Regions from separate parts of the Paraburkholderia sp. J67 genome, predicted to be linked through region 1. Evidence: riboswitches for the same ligand, from Rfam matches in the RefSeq annotation. Region 1 holds a riboswitch; the other holds the start of a gene.

The links. A riboswitch is a leader RNA that binds a small molecule or an ion and turns the genes downstream of it on or off. The one in region 1 is predicted to bind cobalamin.
Region 2: it holds a riboswitch for cobalamin, as region 1 does, so the genes downstream of both, U5782_RS40740 (HoxN/HupN/NixA family nickel/cobalt transporter) here and cobW (cobalamin biosynthesis protein CobW) in region 1, are expected to answer to the same signal.

The regions. Positions count from the first base shown of each region.
Region 1 is NZ_CAJMZK010000001.1:817,354-826,181, forward strand. It holds gene U5782_RS03430 (vWA domain-containing protein) at 315-908, opposite strand; gene U5782_RS03435 (ATP-binding protein) at 989-2,038, opposite strand; gene cobN (cobaltochelatase subunit CobN) at 2,041-5,832, opposite strand; gene cobW (cobalamin biosynthesis protein CobW) at 5,890-6,963, opposite strand; cobalamin riboswitch at 7,186-7,494, opposite strand; gene U5782_RS03450 (cobalamin biosynthesis protein) at 7,798-8,217, shown strand; gene cobO (cob(I)yrinic acid a,c-diamide adenosyltransferase) at 8,267-8,828, shown strand, end outside.
Region 2 is NZ_CAJMZK010000054.1:1,565-10,392, forward strand. It holds gene U5782_RS40715 (LysR family transcriptional regulator) at 1-812, shown strand, start outside; gene U5782_RS40720 (LysR family transcriptional regulator) at 809-1,687, opposite strand; gene U5782_RS40725 (UbiD family decarboxylase) at 1,808-3,340, shown strand; gene U5782_RS40730 (UbiX family flavin prenyltransferase) at 3,333-3,935, shown strand; gene U5782_RS40735 (TIM barrel protein) at 3,937-4,710, opposite strand; cobalamin riboswitch at 4,916-5,111, shown strand; gene U5782_RS40740 (HoxN/HupN/NixA family nickel/cobalt transporter) at 5,201-6,259, shown strand; gene U5782_RS40745 (peroxiredoxin) at 7,198-7,854, shown strand; gene U5782_RS40750 (MBL fold metallo-hydrolase) at 7,921-8,828, shown strand, end outside.

The DNA.
Region 1 (8,828 bases):
ATTTTCGCAAGTTCAGGCAAACCTTCGGTTTGCCGCTATGCCCCACGGGGCGCGTAGCGCCCCCGGATGTGGGATGGCCTTGTCACTTTGTTTAGTGGTGCGATGTGACGGATGCTCCTATACCTTTCCCCCTAAACGGCGGTTTGCGGACTTCGTCACACTGGCGGTTTGAGCGGCTTTCTTTTGCCTACTTTTCTTTGCCGCGGCAAAGAAAAGTAGGTGCCGCCCCGCACAGGGGCGACGCTAATAGACCGACAAGAAAACAAGGAAAGGCCAAATCGGCAAGAACCACGACAACGAGCCCAGAGACATCGTCAGGCAAGCAGATCATCAGCACGAACACACTCCCCTTGCCAGGCCCGCGCAAGCGCATAACAGCGTCCGAGCCGCACAGCGGCCACCTCACAATCGACCACGGTAACGTGATCAGCATGCTGCGGCCGCCCAGGCCATCGCACCGCACGCCCATCACTAAAGATCCACAGATGCCGCTCTCTCGCCGGGTCGCGCCGCGCCACAGCATCGAGCAATTGTGAGGCCCGCGCAATACCCGCCGCTAGCGGCGTCCCGCCACCACCGCCAATGGGCTCAAGCCAGCGCTCATTCCACCACCGCGGCACAGCGGGCCCAAATCGCAATTCAGCGCGCACACCGCCAAAGCAAACGAGTGCCACCTCCGCACGCTCACTGCGCGCCCGATCGAACAAGGCGATCAAAAGCCCCTTGGCCATCGCAAGCTGCCCATGCGCGAGCATCGAAGCCGAGCAATCGAGCACAAAGCAATGCAAGGCGCCCGTACCGGTTTTACGCTGCGCATAGCGCAAATGCCCGGCTCGCAGCACATCGCCACCTCTCGCCACCAGCGTAGGCAGCCAGGCTACCCGCGCCCCCGCCGCGCCCTCCCGCATGATGCGCGCACGCCCCGTTCCAGGACCTTCACGCCGTCGTGCACCACCCTGTGCCTGGGCGGCGGTCCTTGCCCGACGGGTCAGCGTTTTTTTGTGGGCAGCGGAATCACGCCCTTGACCGCCTTCGCGGCGACGGGCTCGGGCGGCATTTCGCCCCAATCGGATGTCGATTCGGACTGCTGCTTTTCGCGTTGCCGCTCCGCCTCGTCGTGGCCCGATGGCGGCTGCGCTCGCGAAGCATCGTCGCGCCCCGCCGGAGGCTGATCCGGTAGCACGCGTCGGCGATGCGCGAGCACCGCGTCGGCCACCTGTTCGACGTGTTCGGGCGCAATCTGCGCCGCCCCTTCGAACGCCGCCAGTGCCCGCGCCGCGCGCAACATCACCAGATCGGCACGCATGCCGTCGACAGCCGCTTCGACGCACAACTGCGCCGCGCGCTCATGCACGGCATCGCTCCATTCAAGCGCATCGAGCGCGCCACGCGCGCCCGCAATACGCGCTGCCAGTTCGCGCTGCGCCTGCGCATGAGCCGCGCAAAAAGCCTGCGGATTCGCATCGAACGCAAGCCGCGCCTTGACGATGCGCTGACGCTCGGCCGTGTCATATCGGTTGTCGAGTTCGACCATCAGGCCAAAGCGATCCAGTAGTTGCGGGCGCAACTCTCCTTCTTCCGGATTCATCGTGCCGACCAGCACAAACCGCGCTTCGTGCGTGTGCGAGACGCCATCGCGCTCGACCGTGTTCACGCCGCTCGCGGCCGCGTCCAGCAGCGCGTCGACGAGCGCGTCGGGCAGCAGGTTCACTTCATCGACGTACAGCACGCCGTCGTGTGCCCGCGCGAGCAGGCCCGGCGCGAATCGCACCGCGCTCTCGCGCAGCGCGGCTTCCAGGTCGAGCGTGCCGATCAGCTTTTCCTCGCTCGCGCCCAGCGGCAGCGTGACGAATGCGCCATCGGGCAGCAGCGCGGCCAGTGCGCGCGCCGCCGTCGATTTCGCGGTGCCGCGCGGTCCGCTCACGAGTACGCCGCCGATCGCGGGATCGATGGCCGCGAGCAGCAACGCGCGCTGCAGCGGCGCCTGGCCGACCAGCGCGGTAAAGGGAAAGGCGGGACGCGTCGTCGCCACGTTCATGTTCACTGTCCTTCCATTCGCTCGCCAGCTTCGAGCAGGCGTTGTTCGATTTGCTCGCGATGCTCGCCGGGCTGTTGCCAAAGGCCGCGCTGCATCGCTTCGATCAGGCGTTCGCAGATCGCGTGCAGGGCATGTGGGTTGTGGCGCTGCATGAAGGCGCGCGTGTCGTCGTCGTGCACGTAGGCGTCGGCGACCAGTGCGTATTGATGGTCGCCCACCACGCGCGCGGTCGCATCGTAGCCGAACAGGTAATCGACGGTCGCGGCCATTTCCGCTGCGCCTTTGTAGCCGTGACGCTTCACGCCCTCGATCCACTTCGGATTGACCACGCGCGAGCGGACCACGCGTGCGATCTCCTCTTGCAGCGGCCGGATACGTGGTGCGGCCGGGTTGCTATGGTCGGCGTGGTAGAGCGTGGGCTGCGCCTGCGAGAAGTGCCGCGCCGCCGCCGCCATGCCGCCCTGGAACTGGTAGTAGTCGTTCGAGTCGAGCAGGTCGTGTTCGCGGTTGTCCTGGTTTTGCAGGATCACGTCGATCGAGGCGAGGCGTTGGCGGAACGCGTCGCGCGCGTCGTCGCCGCTGCTTTTCTGGGCGTACGCGTAGCCGCCCCACGCCTGATAGGCCAGCGCGAGATCGGCGTCGGTCTGCCATTGCCGATGGTCGATCATCGCTTGCAGGCCCGCGCCATACGCGCCCGGCCGCGCGCTAAACACGCGCCAGCCGGCGCGGCGGCGCGCTTCGGAAGCCTCCATGCCCTCGGCGATCAAGGCGTCGCGTTCGCGCTGGATGCGCGCGCGCAGCGGGTTCAGATGTTCGGGTTCGTCGAGTTCGGCGACGGCTTGCACGGCCGCGTCGAACAGATGCATCACGTTCGGGAACGCGTCGCGGAAAAAGCCCGACACCCGCAGCGTCACGTCGATGCGCGGCCGGTCGAGCGCTTCCACCGGCATGATTTCGAAGTCGATCACGCGCTGGCTACCCGCCGCCCACTTGGGGCGCGCGCCGATCAGCGCGAGCGCCTGGGCGATATCGTCGCCGCCCGTGCGCATGGTGGCCGTGCCCCACACCGAAAGACCGATGGCGCGCGGGTAGTCGCCGTGTTCCTGCAGATGGCGCTCGATCAGTTGCTGCGCCGATTTCAGGCCAAGCGACCAGGCCGCCTGGGTGGGCACGGCGCGCGTATCGACCGAATAGAAGTTGCGGCCCGTGGGCAGCACGTCGGGGCGGCCGCGCGAGGGCGAACCGCTCGGCCCGGGTGGCACGAAACGGCCTTCGAAGCCACGCCGCAACTGGCGCAATTCCTCGTGCCCGCAGGCGTCGAGGCGCGGCAGCACGTCGTCGCGCAAGCGCGCAATCACACGTGCGGCATGCGGCAACGTCTGCGCGATTTCATCGAAGGCGTCCGCCGTTTCGCACGCGCTGGCGAGCAGCGCGCCCGCCAGCGCTTCGAGGCGCTCGCGCGTATCCCCCGCATGGCGCCAGGGTGCGTCGATCGCTTCAACGAGCAATGAAGGACGCGGCCCAGTCCACGGCGCGGCCCAGTCGACGCTCCCCGCTTCCAGCAGATGATCGATGCCGAAGTCGCGCGCCAACGCGTCGATCAAGCCAGCGTTCGCGCCCTGTCCGTCGCCACTCGGATAGCGGCCCAGCGCGAGCAACGTGTCGCGCCGCTGCGTGCCCTGCGGCGATTCGCCGAAGGTATGCAGGCCGTCGCGGATCTGCGCTTCCTTTAGTTCGCACAAGTAAGCATCGGCGCGATTGAGCAGTTCGTCTTCGCCCTGCTGATCCTGCGGCGCGGCGACGCTCAATTCCTCGTGCAGTTTGTGCTCGATGATGGTCGCGAGGATGGTCTTGCGCAGCAGCTTCGCGCGGCGCGGGTCCACCATCAATGCTTCGTAATACTCATCGACCTGGCGTTCGAGGTCCTGTAGCGGCCCATAGTTTTCTGCGCGCGTGAGCGGCGGCATCAGGTGATCGACGATCACGGCCTGGGCGCGGCGTTTGGCCTGACTCCCCTCGCCCGGATCGTTGACGATGAACGGATACAGATGCGGCAGGGCCCCAAGCGCCATGTCGGGCCAGCAGGTTTCGGCGAGCGCCACGCTTTTGCCCGGCAGCCATTCGAGGTTGCCGTGCTTGCCGACGTGCGCGATCGCGTCGATGCCGAAGGTCTCGCGCAGCCAGAAGTAGAACGCCAGGTAGGCGTGCGGCGGCACGAGGTCGGCGTCGTGATAGTTGGCGTAGCTGTCGTCGCCGCGCGAGCGCGAGGGCTGGATGCCGATGAACACTTGCCCGCAGCGCCAGCCCGCGATCATGAAGCGGCCACGACGCACCGTCGGGTCCTGCTCGGGCGCGCCCCAGCGCGCGATCAGCGCGTTCTGCGCGTCGACCGGCAGTTGCGCGAAGCGCGCGCGGTAATCGTCGAGCGCGAGACTCTGCCACGCGGGCCGCAACGCACGCGTATCGGGATCGTTGGTCACGCCCTGCGTGAGCGTGGCCATGAGCGCTTCGCCGTCTTCGGGCAGATCGGCCACGCGATAGCCTTCGTCGCGCAGCATGCGCAGGATGTTCACCACCGACGCAGGCGTATCCAGCCCCACGCCGTTGCCGATGCGCCCTTCGCTCATCGGATAGTTGGCCAGCACGAGCGCGAGCTTTTTCTCCGCGTTCGGCAGCGTGCGCAGCCGGCACCAGCGCCGCGCGAGTTCGGCCACGAAGGCCACGCGCTGAAGGTCGGGCTGATAGCGCACGACATCGACTTGCGTGTCCTTGCAGTGGTAGGCGAGGCCCTTGAAGCTGATAGCGCGCGTGATGATGCGGCCATCGACTTCGGGCAGCGCGATATGCATGGCGATATCGCGCGAATTCAGGCCGTGGTTGTCCTTCACCCAGTCTTCACGGTTCCCGCCGCTCAGGATCACCTGGAGTACGGGCGCATCGCCCGCCAGCGCGAGCGGTTCCGGATCGTCGAGCGACGACGCCGCGAACGCCGTGGTGTTGAGCACGAGCGCGATGTCGTGCTCGGCCGCGAGACGGTCGAGCACGTCGCGGCTGATCGCGTCTTTCAACGACGTGATCGCGAGCGGCAGCGGGTTCAGGCCGCGCTCGGTCAGCGCGTCGATGAGCGCATCGAAAGCAGCCGTGTTGGCGGCCTGCAAATGCGCCTTGTAGAACAGGATCGCAACAAAAGGGGCGCCGGTTTGCCAGCGTGCGCGCCAGTCGTCGATGCTCGCCACGTCGCGCGCCGGGTGGTAAAGCGCGGCGGCGGGCAGCACGACGGGCGGCGCGGGCTCGTCGCCAAAGCCGAACGCGCGCCAGGCGAGCGCGCGCAGAAAACCTTCGGCATTGGCCGCGCCGCCTTCGCGCAGGTAACGCCAGAGCAGGCGGCAGAACTCCGGTTCCGCGCGGCTCTTCGCGATCAGGTTGGGGTCTTCCTGAAGGTCGCCCGAGAACATCGCGAGCAACTGGCCGCGTTGTTCCGCGAGCGTGGTGACCTGTTCGATGCCGTAAGGCCAGTACGCCTCGCCGCCCAGATGGTCGACCACGACCACCTTGGCGTGCCGCAAGACGTCGTCGACATAGAAGTCCACCGAGGCGGGCTGGCGCAGATACGTCACGTTCGCTAGCCGCACGCTCGGGAAGCCTTCCGGCAGGCGCGCCACGACGCTCGCGAGCAGGGCGAGCGTCGTATCGGCGGAACTCAGCACGACGATGTCGGCGGGCTGCTGGTCGATACGGATAACGCCCTGGGTATCGTCGACGAAACCGCCAGGCGTGGTGCGCAAAAGATGCATGGCGGTCTCGTCAGTGCAAACTTGAAAATAACGCGTGCAGTGCGTGCAATTGCACGCTTACTGGGCGACGGCCGCCACCGACGCCAGCGCCACGTCGAACGCGCTTTGCAGCGTAGCCGCGTCGAGGTCTTCGCCGATCAGCACGAAGCGGCTTGGCGTCGCAGTTTCCTGCGCGTTCCAGCGGCGATCGAAATAGCTGTCGAATCGACGGCCCACGCCCTGGATGACAAGACGCATCGGCGCACCCGGCAGCGCTGCGAAGCCCTTCACGCGATAGATCGTGTGGGCATCGACCAGCTTTTGCAGCGCCTCGATCGCGCCTTCGCGCGTGGCCACCGTGCCTTCGACCACGACCGAGTCGAACTCGTCGTGATGATGGTCGGCATCGTCGGCGGAACCGTGATGGTCGTGGCGCAGATGGATGCTTTCTTCCGAAGCCGCTTCGAGGCCGAGCAGCGTGTGCAGATCGAGCTGGCCGTGTTGCGCGCGCACGATCTTCACTTGCGGCGGCAGCTCTTCGCGCAGTTCGGCGATGACGGCTTCCTGCCCCGCTTCGTCGAGCAGATCGGTCTTGTTGAGGATCACGAGATCGGCGGCGGAAAGCTGGTCTTCGAACAGTTCGTGCAGCGGCGATTCGTGGTCGAGATTCGGGTCGGCCTTGCGCTGCGCGTCGACGGCTTGCGGGTTTTCCGCGAACTGGCCGCTCGCGGCGGCCGGGCCATCGACCACGGTGACGACCGCATCGACGGTGAACGCGTTGCGGATCGACGGCCAGTTGAAGGCCTGCACGAGCGGCTTGGGCAGCGCGAGGCCCGAGGTTTCGATCAGCACGTGGTCGATGTCGCCGCGGCGTTCGAGCAGTTGCTCCATCACCGGGAAGAATTCTTCCTGCACCGTGCAGCACAAGCACCCGTTGGCCAGTTCGTAGAGCTGGCCTTGCGTTTCGTTGCCGTTCTCGTCGCAGCCGATCCCGCAGCCGCGCAGGATTTCGCCGTCGATGCCGAGTTCGCCGAATTCGTTGACGATAACCGCGACGCGCAGACCGCCCGCGTGCTGGAGGATGTGACGCAGCAGCGTGGTCTTGCCGCTGCCGAGGAAGCCCGTGACGATGGTGACGGGGATCTTGCGCATTTGCATGAGGTGCTCCTTCGGCACTGGGGCCGCAGGTGGAGTGCGCCGCGCGGGGCGGGTCGAACGCGTCTTGCGGGCCAGACGGCGATGCGCGATGTCGGAGCGTTGCCGCACGGGCAGACATGACACGGCAGAGCACGACGTGGCGACAAGGCAAGACGCGTCGCGGGCCTAACCCGGCTGACGCATGGAAATCATGGACAGTGCGCCGCAATCCCGCAGCGCGCGTCCTGCTTGTCTGGCCGGTATCCGGACTGACGAGAAGCCGCTTCGCCTTCCCACGCCGGGCCTCGCGGCCCAATTGCGCAGTGGCGCCCGGCATGCGGCGCATGCCTTGAAGCGGTTTGCATCGGCATTGCGGCCGATGCGCTCGTTGTACCGTTGCGGGTGCAGTTCAGGCCAAGTCATTCGGAACGGGCGCTTTGGCGCCTGGTCCGCTCACCTGCGAGGCAGATGCGATGGCTCCCTGATTCCCGTTTAACCGCGTGCAGAACGATCGCGCACGCGAGCACCAGAGTGCGTGCGAGTGTAGGCGCGGGCCGCAGGCGCGTCAACCGCGCTTCGTGCCGCAAAGGCTTGCTGGATGGGCTCGCGCGGCGCTCCGGTTTACCCTCGGCGGGCCTTGGGGTCGACGCTTGAGCCGCGATGCGTGTGCTATCGTAGCGCGCAATTCCATGCGGAAAACGACAGGCAATGGCGCGCGCTGCTGTACTCGCGCCCGCCACAACCTCGTCATCCGTCACCGGCCGTGGCCGCCTTTACGTGAATCGCTCCCAACCCGCCGCTTCCTTGCCCGATGCCCCCGCTCCAGCGGACAATGCGCTCCCGCGCGCGCTGGCGCTCGGCATCGGCTGTCGCAGCGGCCTGTCGCTCGCGCAGATCGAGGCGGCCGTGCAGGCAGCGCTCGGCGCGTGGGCGCTCGCGCAGGTGAAGGTCGTGGCCACGCTCGACGCGAAAGCCGCCGAACCCGCCCTGCTCGCGTTCTGCGCCGCGCATGCGCTGCCGCTGCGCGCCTGGTCGCGCGAACAGGTGGCCGTCATCGAAGCCGATGCCGATGCCCTGCTGTCCGCGCCCAGCGCGGCGACGCAAGCACGCTTTGGCGTCGCGGGCGTATGCGAACCGTGCGCGCGTCTCGCGGCCGACGGCGGCCCGCTCGTGCGCGCCAAGCTCGCGCTCGACGGCGTGACGGTCGCGCTCGCGGCGTTTTCCGATGCCACCCCTATCACCGATATCGCTGCGCGCGCCTCGACGTAACATCGGCGAGGCTGCGCAGAAAACCGCAACACAGGACTGATCCGCGACGATGAAAACCGATCCCGAATCCCACCAGCGCATGACCCAGCGTCGCCGTGAAGGCCACGAGAAGAAGCAGGCCGCCGCGACGCACGAAAAAGGCCTCCTGATCGTCAACACCGGCACCGGCAAGGGCAAGACCACGGCAGCGTTCGGCATGGCCGTGCGCGTGCTCGGCCACGGCATGAAGCTGGGCGTCGTGCAGTTCATCAAGGGCGCGCTGCATACTTCCGAGCGCGATTTCCTCTCGAGCGTCGCGCAGTGCGACTTCGTGACGATGGGCGACGGCTACACCTGGAACACGCAGAACCGCGACGCCGACGTCGCCACCGCGCGCAAGGGCTGGGACGAAGCGAAGCGCATGATCGAAAGCGGCGAGTACGCGATGGTGATCCTCGACGAGTTGAACACCGTACTCAAGTACGAATATCTGCCGCTCGAAGAAGTGCTGGAGGTGATCGCCGCGCGCGGGCCGATGCAGCACGTCGTGGTCACGGGCCGTCACGCGCCCGACGCGCTGATCGAAGCCGCCGACCTCGTCACCGAAATGCGCATCGTGAAGCATCCGTACC
Region 2 (8,828 bases), on a different contig from region 1:
CGGTCGCGCTCACCGAGGCGGGCGAACAGTTTCTGCAGCGCGTCGGCCCCGCGCTCGCGGACCTCGACGAAGCCGTCAACGAAGTGACCTTCGCCGCGAGCCGCCCTTCGGGGTCGATTCGCATCAGCGCGTCCGAATCGGCATCGCGCGCGCTCGTGCGGCACGTGCTGCCCGATTTCCTGCGCACCTACCCGGACATCCGCGTGGAATTCGTCGTCGATACGCGCATGGTCGATATCGTCGCGAACGGCTTCGATGCCGGTATTCGCGTGATGCAGGACGTGCCGCGCGACATGGTCGCGATCCGCTTCGGGCCGGATCTGCGCTTCGTGGCCGTGGCGTCGCCGGGCTATCTCGCGGAGCATCCCGCGCCGAAAGCGCCGCACGATCTGCTCGCGCACCGCTGCATCCGCTTCCGGTTCGAAAGCGGCGCGATCTATCGCTGGGATCTGGAGCATCGCGGCAAGAGTACGACCCTCGACGTGGACGGGCCGCTCACGCTCGGCAATCTGAATCTGATGGTAGAGGCGGCGCTGGCGGGCATTGGCGTGGCTTGGGTGCCCGAGGATCTGGTGGCCGAGCCCATTCGCGAGGGGCGGCTCGTCGCGTTGCTGTCGCAATGGAGCCCGTCGATGGAGGGCGTCTGTCTCTACTATCCCGCGAACCGCCATCCGCCCACTGCGCTGCGGCTTTTCGCGCAAGCGGTGCGCGAGTGGGCGGCGCGTGAGATGCCGCCGCCTGTTGCGGCGAAAGCGCCCGCGAAAGCACCCACCACCTCCAGGCCGCGCGCAAAATCGCCAAAGCGCAGCTAACCCGCCAGTTCCAGCAACGCGCGCGTCGCCGCCGCGCGATCGTAGGCGCGCGTGGCGATCACCACTTCGCTGAAGCCGTTCGCCATCGCCAGCGGCTTGAATACCGCGTCCTCCACGTCGAAGCGCGCGAGCGTGCGCGGCACGAGGCCCACGCCCAGCCCCGCTGCCGCGAAGCGCATCACGCCTACGGAATCCGTCGTGCGCAGCACGCTTGCGGGTTCGAACCCCGCCTCCAGACACAGCTCCATCACGCGATGCCCAAGCCCCACGCCGGGCGGATCGTCCACCAGGATCAGACGATCGTCCGCCACCTCGCGCAAGGTCACGCGCTTCCCGCGCGCGAGAGGATGATCGCGCGCAAGCACCAGATCGAGCGGTGTGCGCGAAAACGGCGTGATGCGGATCGAACCCGGCAGCGGCCCCGGCGGCGAGCGCAGAAACGCCACGTCGATGCGTTCGTCCGCCAGCGCGCTCATCTGCTCCTGCACGGAGACGCCGCGCAACTCCAGTTCGACCTCCGGCCGCGCCTGGGTGAAGCGTTTGAGCAACGCGGGCAGTTCCGGTTCGAGGACGATCGAGTTCGCGTAAGCGATGCAGAGCTTGCCGAGTTCACCGCGACTCGCGCGCCGTCCGGCCAGCACGGCGGTTTCGGCCTGCGCGAGCGCCGCGCGCGCGTGATCGAGAAACACCGCGCCCGCCGTTGTCAGCTCGATGCCGCGCCGCACGCGATGAAACACCTTGAAGCCCAGCTGCGTTTCCAGCGCCTTGATCTGCTGCGTGACGGCGGGTTGCGCGATGCCCAGGCGTTCGGCCGTGTGGCCGAAATGCAGGGTTTCGGCGGCGATTACGAAGGTGCGGAAGTGGCGGAAATCCATCGTCGGCCCGGATTGAAAGATAAGATTATCTTATCAAAATCGCCGCTTTCGATTTATTGATTCAATCGCTTCCAGAGGGTCAAATAGAGTCCATCAGCAACCCAGATGGACGGCTTGACCATGCAAGAGAACACCCAAACCGCACCGGCGCAGACCCGCGCTCCCGTCAACGACCTGCGCTCCGCGCTCGCCCGCCTCGCCACCGCGCCGGGCCAGCTCCTCGAAACCGATCATGAAGTCGATCCGCACGCGCAGCTCGCGGGCGTCTATCGACGCATCGGCGCAGGCGGCACGGTGCAGCGCCCCACGCGTCTGGGCCCCGCGATGATCTTCAACAACATCAAGGGCTATCCGCACAGCCGCGTGCTGGTCGGCCTGATGGCGAGTCGCCAACGCGTAGGCATGCTGCTCGACTCGCCGCCGCGCCGTCTCACGCAGCGCATGGCCGAAGCCGTGCGCAACGCCATCGCGCCCGTCACCGTGCCGCGTGAAGGCGCACCTTGCCAGCAGACAGTGCATCTCGCGAGCGATCCGGACTTCGACCTGCGCAAGCTGATCCCCGCGCCCACCAACACCACGAGCGACGCTGGCCCGTTCCTGTGCCTCGGCCTCGTGCTCGGCAGCGATCCCGATACGGGCCACGCCGACGTCACGATTCACCGCCTTTGCGTGCAAAGCCGCGACGAGCTGTCGATCTTCTTCGCCCCGGGCCGCCATATCGACGCCTTCCGCCAGAAAGCCGAAGCGCGTGGCGAGGCACTGCCCGTCTCGATCAACATGGGGCTCGACCCGGCGATCCATATCGGTGCGTGCTTCGAGGCGCCCACCACGCCGCTCGGCTTCGACGAACTCTCGATTGCGGGCGGCCTGCGCGGCACGCCGGTCGAACTGGTGGATTGCGTGAGCGTCGCGCAGAAGTCGATCGCCCGTGCCGAGATCGTGATCGAAGGCGAGATCCTGCCGAACGTGCGCGTAGTCGAAGACCAGAACACCCACACGGGCCACGCGATGCCGGAATTTCCGGGCTATAACGGTCCCGCCAATCCGTCGCTGCCGGTCATCAAGGTCAAGGCCGTGACGATGCGCCACGGCGCGATCATGCAGACCCTCGTGGGCCCCGGCGAAGAGCACACCAACCTCGCGGGCATTCCCACCGAAGCCAGCATCTACAACGCCGTGGAAGCGGCCATGCCGGGCTTCGTGAGCCAGGTCTACGCGCACACGGCTGGCGGCGGCAAGCTGCTGGCGGTGATCCAGGTGAACAAGCGCTCCGCCTTCGACGACGGCCGCGCGCGCCAGGCCGCACTGATCGCGCTGGGTGTGTATTCGGAACTCAAGCACGTGATCCTCGTCGATGAAGACGTCGATCCCTTCGACAGCGACGATGTGCTCTGGGCCATGACTACGCGCTACCAGGGCGATGTCTCGACGATGCTGCTACCCAAGGTCAACGGCCACGTGCTCGATCCTTCGCAGACGCCCGACTTCAACCCGGCGCTGCCCGCGCGCGGCGTGACCTGCAAGACGGTGTTCGACTGCACGGCGCCCTTCCATCTGCGCGACGAATTCGAGCGCGCACAGTTCATGGACGTCGATCCGCGCCCGTGGGCTCCCGAATTGTTCGATGCTCAGGAGGACGAAGATCATGAGTAAGCGCGCACTCGATGGACGCAAGCGTTTGATTGTCGGCGTGACGGGCGCAACCGGTTTTATCTACGCGGAACGCACGCTGCGCCTGCTGCGCGAAATGGGCGTCGAAACGCACCTGGTGATGTCGCGCGCGGCGGAACTCACGCGCGAATACGAATCGCCGCTTTCGCGCGACGCCGTGCATGCGCTAGCCGATCACGTGCATGCAATCGCCGACGTGGGCGCGTCGATTTCGTCCGGCTCGTTCCGCACGCTCGGCATGCTGGTGGTGCCGTGCTCGATGCGCACGGTGGGCGAAATCGCCTCGGGGGTCACGAGCACGCTGCTCACGCGCGCCGCCGACGTCGTGCTCAAGGAACGCCTGCCGCTCGTGCTGATGGTGCGCGAAACGCCGCTGAACCTGATCCATCTGCGCAATATGACGACGGTGACCGAAGCCGGCGCCGTGGTGTTCCCGCCGGTGCCCGCGTTCTACGCGAAGCCTTCGAGCCTCGAAGAGATGGTCGATCATTCGGTGAGCCGCGCGCTCGACCAGTTCGGCCTCGACACCGAGCGCATCGAGGCGTGGCGCGACACGCAGCACGTGCGCGCGGCCTGATTCAGCGCGCGAACGCCTCGCGAAAGCGCTCCAGCGCGCGCTCGTCGTCGCCGCTCGCCCACGCTTCGAGGCCGATCGTGCCGCGATAGCCCATCAGCTCCAGGGCGCGCGCGATCGCCGGATAATGGATTTCGCCCGTGCCCGGCTCGCAGCGGCCCGGCACGTCGGCCACCTGAATCTCGCCGATGAAAGGCAACGCGCGCCGAACCAGTTCGATCAGATTTCCCTCGCCGATCTGCGCATGATAGAGATCGAGGTTCAGGCGCAAATGCGGGCTGTCGATGGCGCTGACGAGGGCTAGCGTGTCGGCGGCCTTCGCGAACGGCACGCCCGGATGATCGACTTCCGTATTGAGGTTTTCGAGGCAGAACACCACACCCGCGCGACGACCGAGTTCGGCGATGCGTTCCAGCGTCTGTTGCGCAGCCAGCCACATCGCGCCACTTACGACGGGTGTCGGCCTGACCGGCAAGCCCTCGCCATTCAAGCCCGTGCCGTGCAGATTCAGGCGCGGACAATCCAGCCGCTTCGCGACATCGATCGATTGCTCCGCCGTTTCGAGCAGCCTTTGCGCACCCGCTTCGGTGATGAGATCGCCTTCGATATAACCCGTCATCGACGAAAACGTCGCGCCCGTGGCTTCGAGTGCGGCGATATCGTGCTTCGTCCAGTCCCAGATCTCCACCTGAAAGCCCAACGCGGCGATCTTCCTGACACGCTCGACGATGGGAAGCTGGCGGAACACCATTTCGGCGCAAACAGCGAGGTCAAACATCGTGTGTCTCCGGTGGAGGGATCGGCTGATGGGCATCGTGTGACGCACGGGCCAAAACACCTGCCAGTGTAATGACCATTCTGGCGAAATGCCGTTGCATGAACGCGCGTTCATACACGCCACGCCGATCTCGCTTATCGAAGGCCAATCGGCGCGTTTTCACAACGTCGCGCGTTTGTGCGGTTGACGCGACGCCCCCGCGCCCCTACCCTTGCGCGCTGATGGTGCCCCGCGAGGGGATCAAAAGGGAACGCAGTAGAGGCGCGCGCGCCTCGAGTCTGCGGCTGCCCCCGCAACTGTGAGCGGCGAGTTCATGCCACACGGGCCACTGGGAAACCGGGAAGGCCGGCATGGGCGACGACCCGCGAGCCAGGAGACCTGCCATCGAACCGAGGTCCAAGCAGCCGCAACGGGCGGGGTGTCCCGATGCGCAAGCGCCGCCCGCGTGCGGCCGCCGTTGCAAGGACAGCCCGACCTCAGGAACTGTTTCATGTCCACCGTATTGTCCACGACCGCTACGCGAGGCGGCCTGCGCCGTCGCGTCACCGGCATCTATCTGCTACTGGCCGCTTTCAACATCGGCGCCTGGATCTGGGCGTTCGTCGCCTTCCACGCGCATCCGCTGCTGCTGGGCACTGGCCTGCTCGCCTATGGCTTTGGGCTGCGCCACGCCGTCGATGCCGACCATATCGCCGCCATCGACAACGTCACACGCAAGCTGATGCAGGACGGCCAGCGGCCCGTCACCGTGGGCTTCTTCTTCGCGCTCGGCCACTCGGCCGTGGTGCTGCTGGTCGCCGCCGCCGTGGCCGCCACGGCCGCCGCACTGGAGAGCCGGGTCGAAGCCTGGAAGGAACTGGGCGGCGTCATCTCCACAAGCGTCTCCGCGCTGTTCCTGTTCCTGATCGCGGCGATGAATATCGTCATCCTGCGTGGCGTGTGGCGTGCGTTCACGAAAGTGCGCCGCGGCGAGCCCTACGATAGTGACGATCTCGACCTGCTGCTCAATAATCGCGGGCTGCTCTCGCGGCTGTTTCGCCCACTGTTTCGACTCGTTTCTAATCCGGCCTGGATGTTGCCCCTTGGGTTTCTGTTCGGTCTTGGCTTCGATACGGCGACCGAAGTTAGCCTGCTCGGCATCTCGGCGAGTCAGGCCTCGCAGGGCGTGTCGATGAGCGTCGTGCTGGTGTTTCCCGTGCTGTTCGCAGCCGGTATGTCGCTCGTCGATACGACCGATGGCGTGCTCATGCTCGGCGCCTATGACTGGGCTTTCGTGCGGCCTATTCGCAAGCTCTATTACAACCTCACTATCACGCTCGTTTCAGTGGCTGTGGCCGTGCTGATCGGCGGCATTGAAACGCTTGGGCTGCTGGGCGATCACTTTGGGCTCAAGGGCGCGTTCTGGGATGTGATCGGCACGCTCAACGATAACTTCAACAATCTCGGGTTCGTCATTATTGGCGTGTTTGTCTTTTCCTGGGTGGCGTCGTTTGTTATCTATCGCTTGAAGAGGTATGACGATTTGCCCGTGCATTCTGTCGGGCAGTGAGGTTTCACTCCTTTTCTGGTGCCTGCTTTTTTGGCCTTTCCTTGTTTTCTTGTCGGTCTATTAGCGTCGCCCCTGTGCGGGGCGGCACCTCCTTTTCTTTGCCGCGGCAAAGAAAAGGAGGCAAAAGAAAGCCGCTCACACCGCCAGTGTGACGCAGTTCACAATCAGCCTTTAAGGGGGAATGGTATAGGGGCATCCGTCATTTCGCACCACAAAACGAAGTGACAAAGGACTCATTCATCCCGCTGCTCGCTACGCGCGCAACGGTTGGGTCTACAAGGGAAACCCCTGTGCTAAAGGCGTTTTCGCAAGTTCTGGCAAACCTTCGGTTTGCCGTTATGCCCCACGGGGCGCGAAGCGCCCCCGGATGGATGACGGCCTTGTCATTTTGTTTAGTGGTGCGAGGTGGCGGACGCTCCTATACCATTCCCCCTTAAAGGCTGGTTGTGGACTGCGTCACACTGGCGGTGTGAGCGGCTTTCTTTTGCCTCCTTTTCTTTGCCGCGGCAAAGGAAAGGAGGTGCCGCCCCGCACAGGGGCGACGCTAATAGACCGACAAGAAAACAGGGAAAGGCCAAAACATCAACCGCCAAAATCACCAATCAACCATTCTGATTCCGATTCAAAAAACCGGCAGAAAACCGATAACATCTTGTTAGCAAACGCCGCTCGACGACCATTGCCACCCAAACCACCCCGTCTGGCAGACTCATCAGAAGATTATTAAACGATTCCGAACCTGAACCCCGGGTAAAACCCGAACAGAACCACACCAAACAAGCCCCTCGCGCCCCATCGACAAGAACAAAGTTCGCCAACCTCCAAAAGCCCACCGCCAATATCACCGCCACACGATCCCGTTGTGCCCCATACTTCAGTCAGACCCGATTCGATCGACTCGGGCCCGCCGTACCGCCAACCCTTAACAGGATGTCACCATGTCACTTCGCATCAATGACGTCGCGCCTAATTTCACTGCGCGCACGACGCAGGGCAATATCGATTTCCACAACTGGATCGGCGATCAATGGGCGATCCTCTTCTCGCACCCGAAGGATTTCACGCCTGTGTGCACGACCGAACTTGGCTATATGGCGAAAATCGAGCCGGAATTCACGCGCCGCAATGCCAAGCTGATCGGCCTCTCCGTCGATCCGGTCGAGGACCATGAAAAGTGGGCCGCCGATATCGAGGAAACTCAGGGCGCCGTCGTCAAATATCCGATGATCGGCGACACCGATCTCGCCGTCGCAAAGCTCTACAACATGCTGCCCGCCGATGCCGGCGAGACCAGCGAAGGCCGTACCGCCGCGACCAATGCCACGGTGCGCTCGGTCTTCGTCATCGGCCCCGACAAGAAAATCAAGCTGATGCTGACCTATCCGATGACCACCGGTCGCAATTTCGATGAAATCCTGCGCGTGCTCGATTCCATCCAGTTGACCGCGCAATACAAGGTCGCCACGCCGGTCAACTGGAAACAGGGCGAAGACGTCATCATCACCACCGCCGTGTCCAACGAGGAAGCCGAAAAGTCCTTCCCCGGGTTCAAGACCATCAAGCCGTATCTGCGCACGACCCGCCAACCGGGTTAATGCCGCGCTGACCGGTGGCGCGACGGCTCGCAGCGCTCGCGCCGCCTCTTTACGCAGAGGCCCGCGATGATCTTTCGTCAGCTTTTCGATCCGGCGTCGTCCACCTATACCTATCTGCTCGGCGATACCGCCAGCCGCGAGGCGCTGCTGATCGATCCGGTCTACGAGCAGGTGCCGCGCGACCTTTCGCTGTTGCAGGAGCTAGGGTTGAAGCTGGTCGCGACGCTCGACACCCACGTGCACGCCGACCACGTGACCGGCGCATGGCGCCTGCGCGAGCGCAGCGGCAGCCAGATCGCACTCGCGGCCGTGGTGGGCGCCGAAGGTGTCGATCGTGCGCTGCGTCATGGCGACCGCGTGACGTTCGGCCAGCGTCATCTCGACGTCCGCGCGACGCCCGGCCACACCAGCGGTTGTCTCACGTACGTGCTCGACGATCGCAGCATGGCCTTTACCGGCGACAGTCTGCTGATACGCGGCTGCGGCCGCACCGATTTTCAGGAGGGCAGTCCGGAGCAATTGTTCGCGTCGGTGCGCGAGCAGATCCTCACGCTGCCCGACGATTGCCTCCTCTATCCGGCCCACGACTATCGCGGCATCACGGTCACCAGTGTGGCCGAGGAGCGGCGCTTCAATCCACGCCTGGGCGGCGACGTGGATCTCGGCGATTTCGCGGGCTATATGAATAACCTGAATCTGCCGCATCCCAAGCTGATGGCCGTCGCAGTGCCCGCGAACCTGCGCTGCGGCAAACCGGACGGCGATGCGCCGGCACTCGAGACGCCCGGCTGGGCGCCGCTCACGTTGCGCTTTAGCGGCGTCTGGGAAATCGAGCCGATGGCGCTGCTGGAACACGGGCAGGCATGGCAAATCGTCGATGTGCGCGAAGCGCCGGAATTCATCGATTGTCTGGGGCATCTGCCCGACGCGAAGTTGGTGCCGCTTTCGCAGTTGATGGGCCGCATCGACGAACT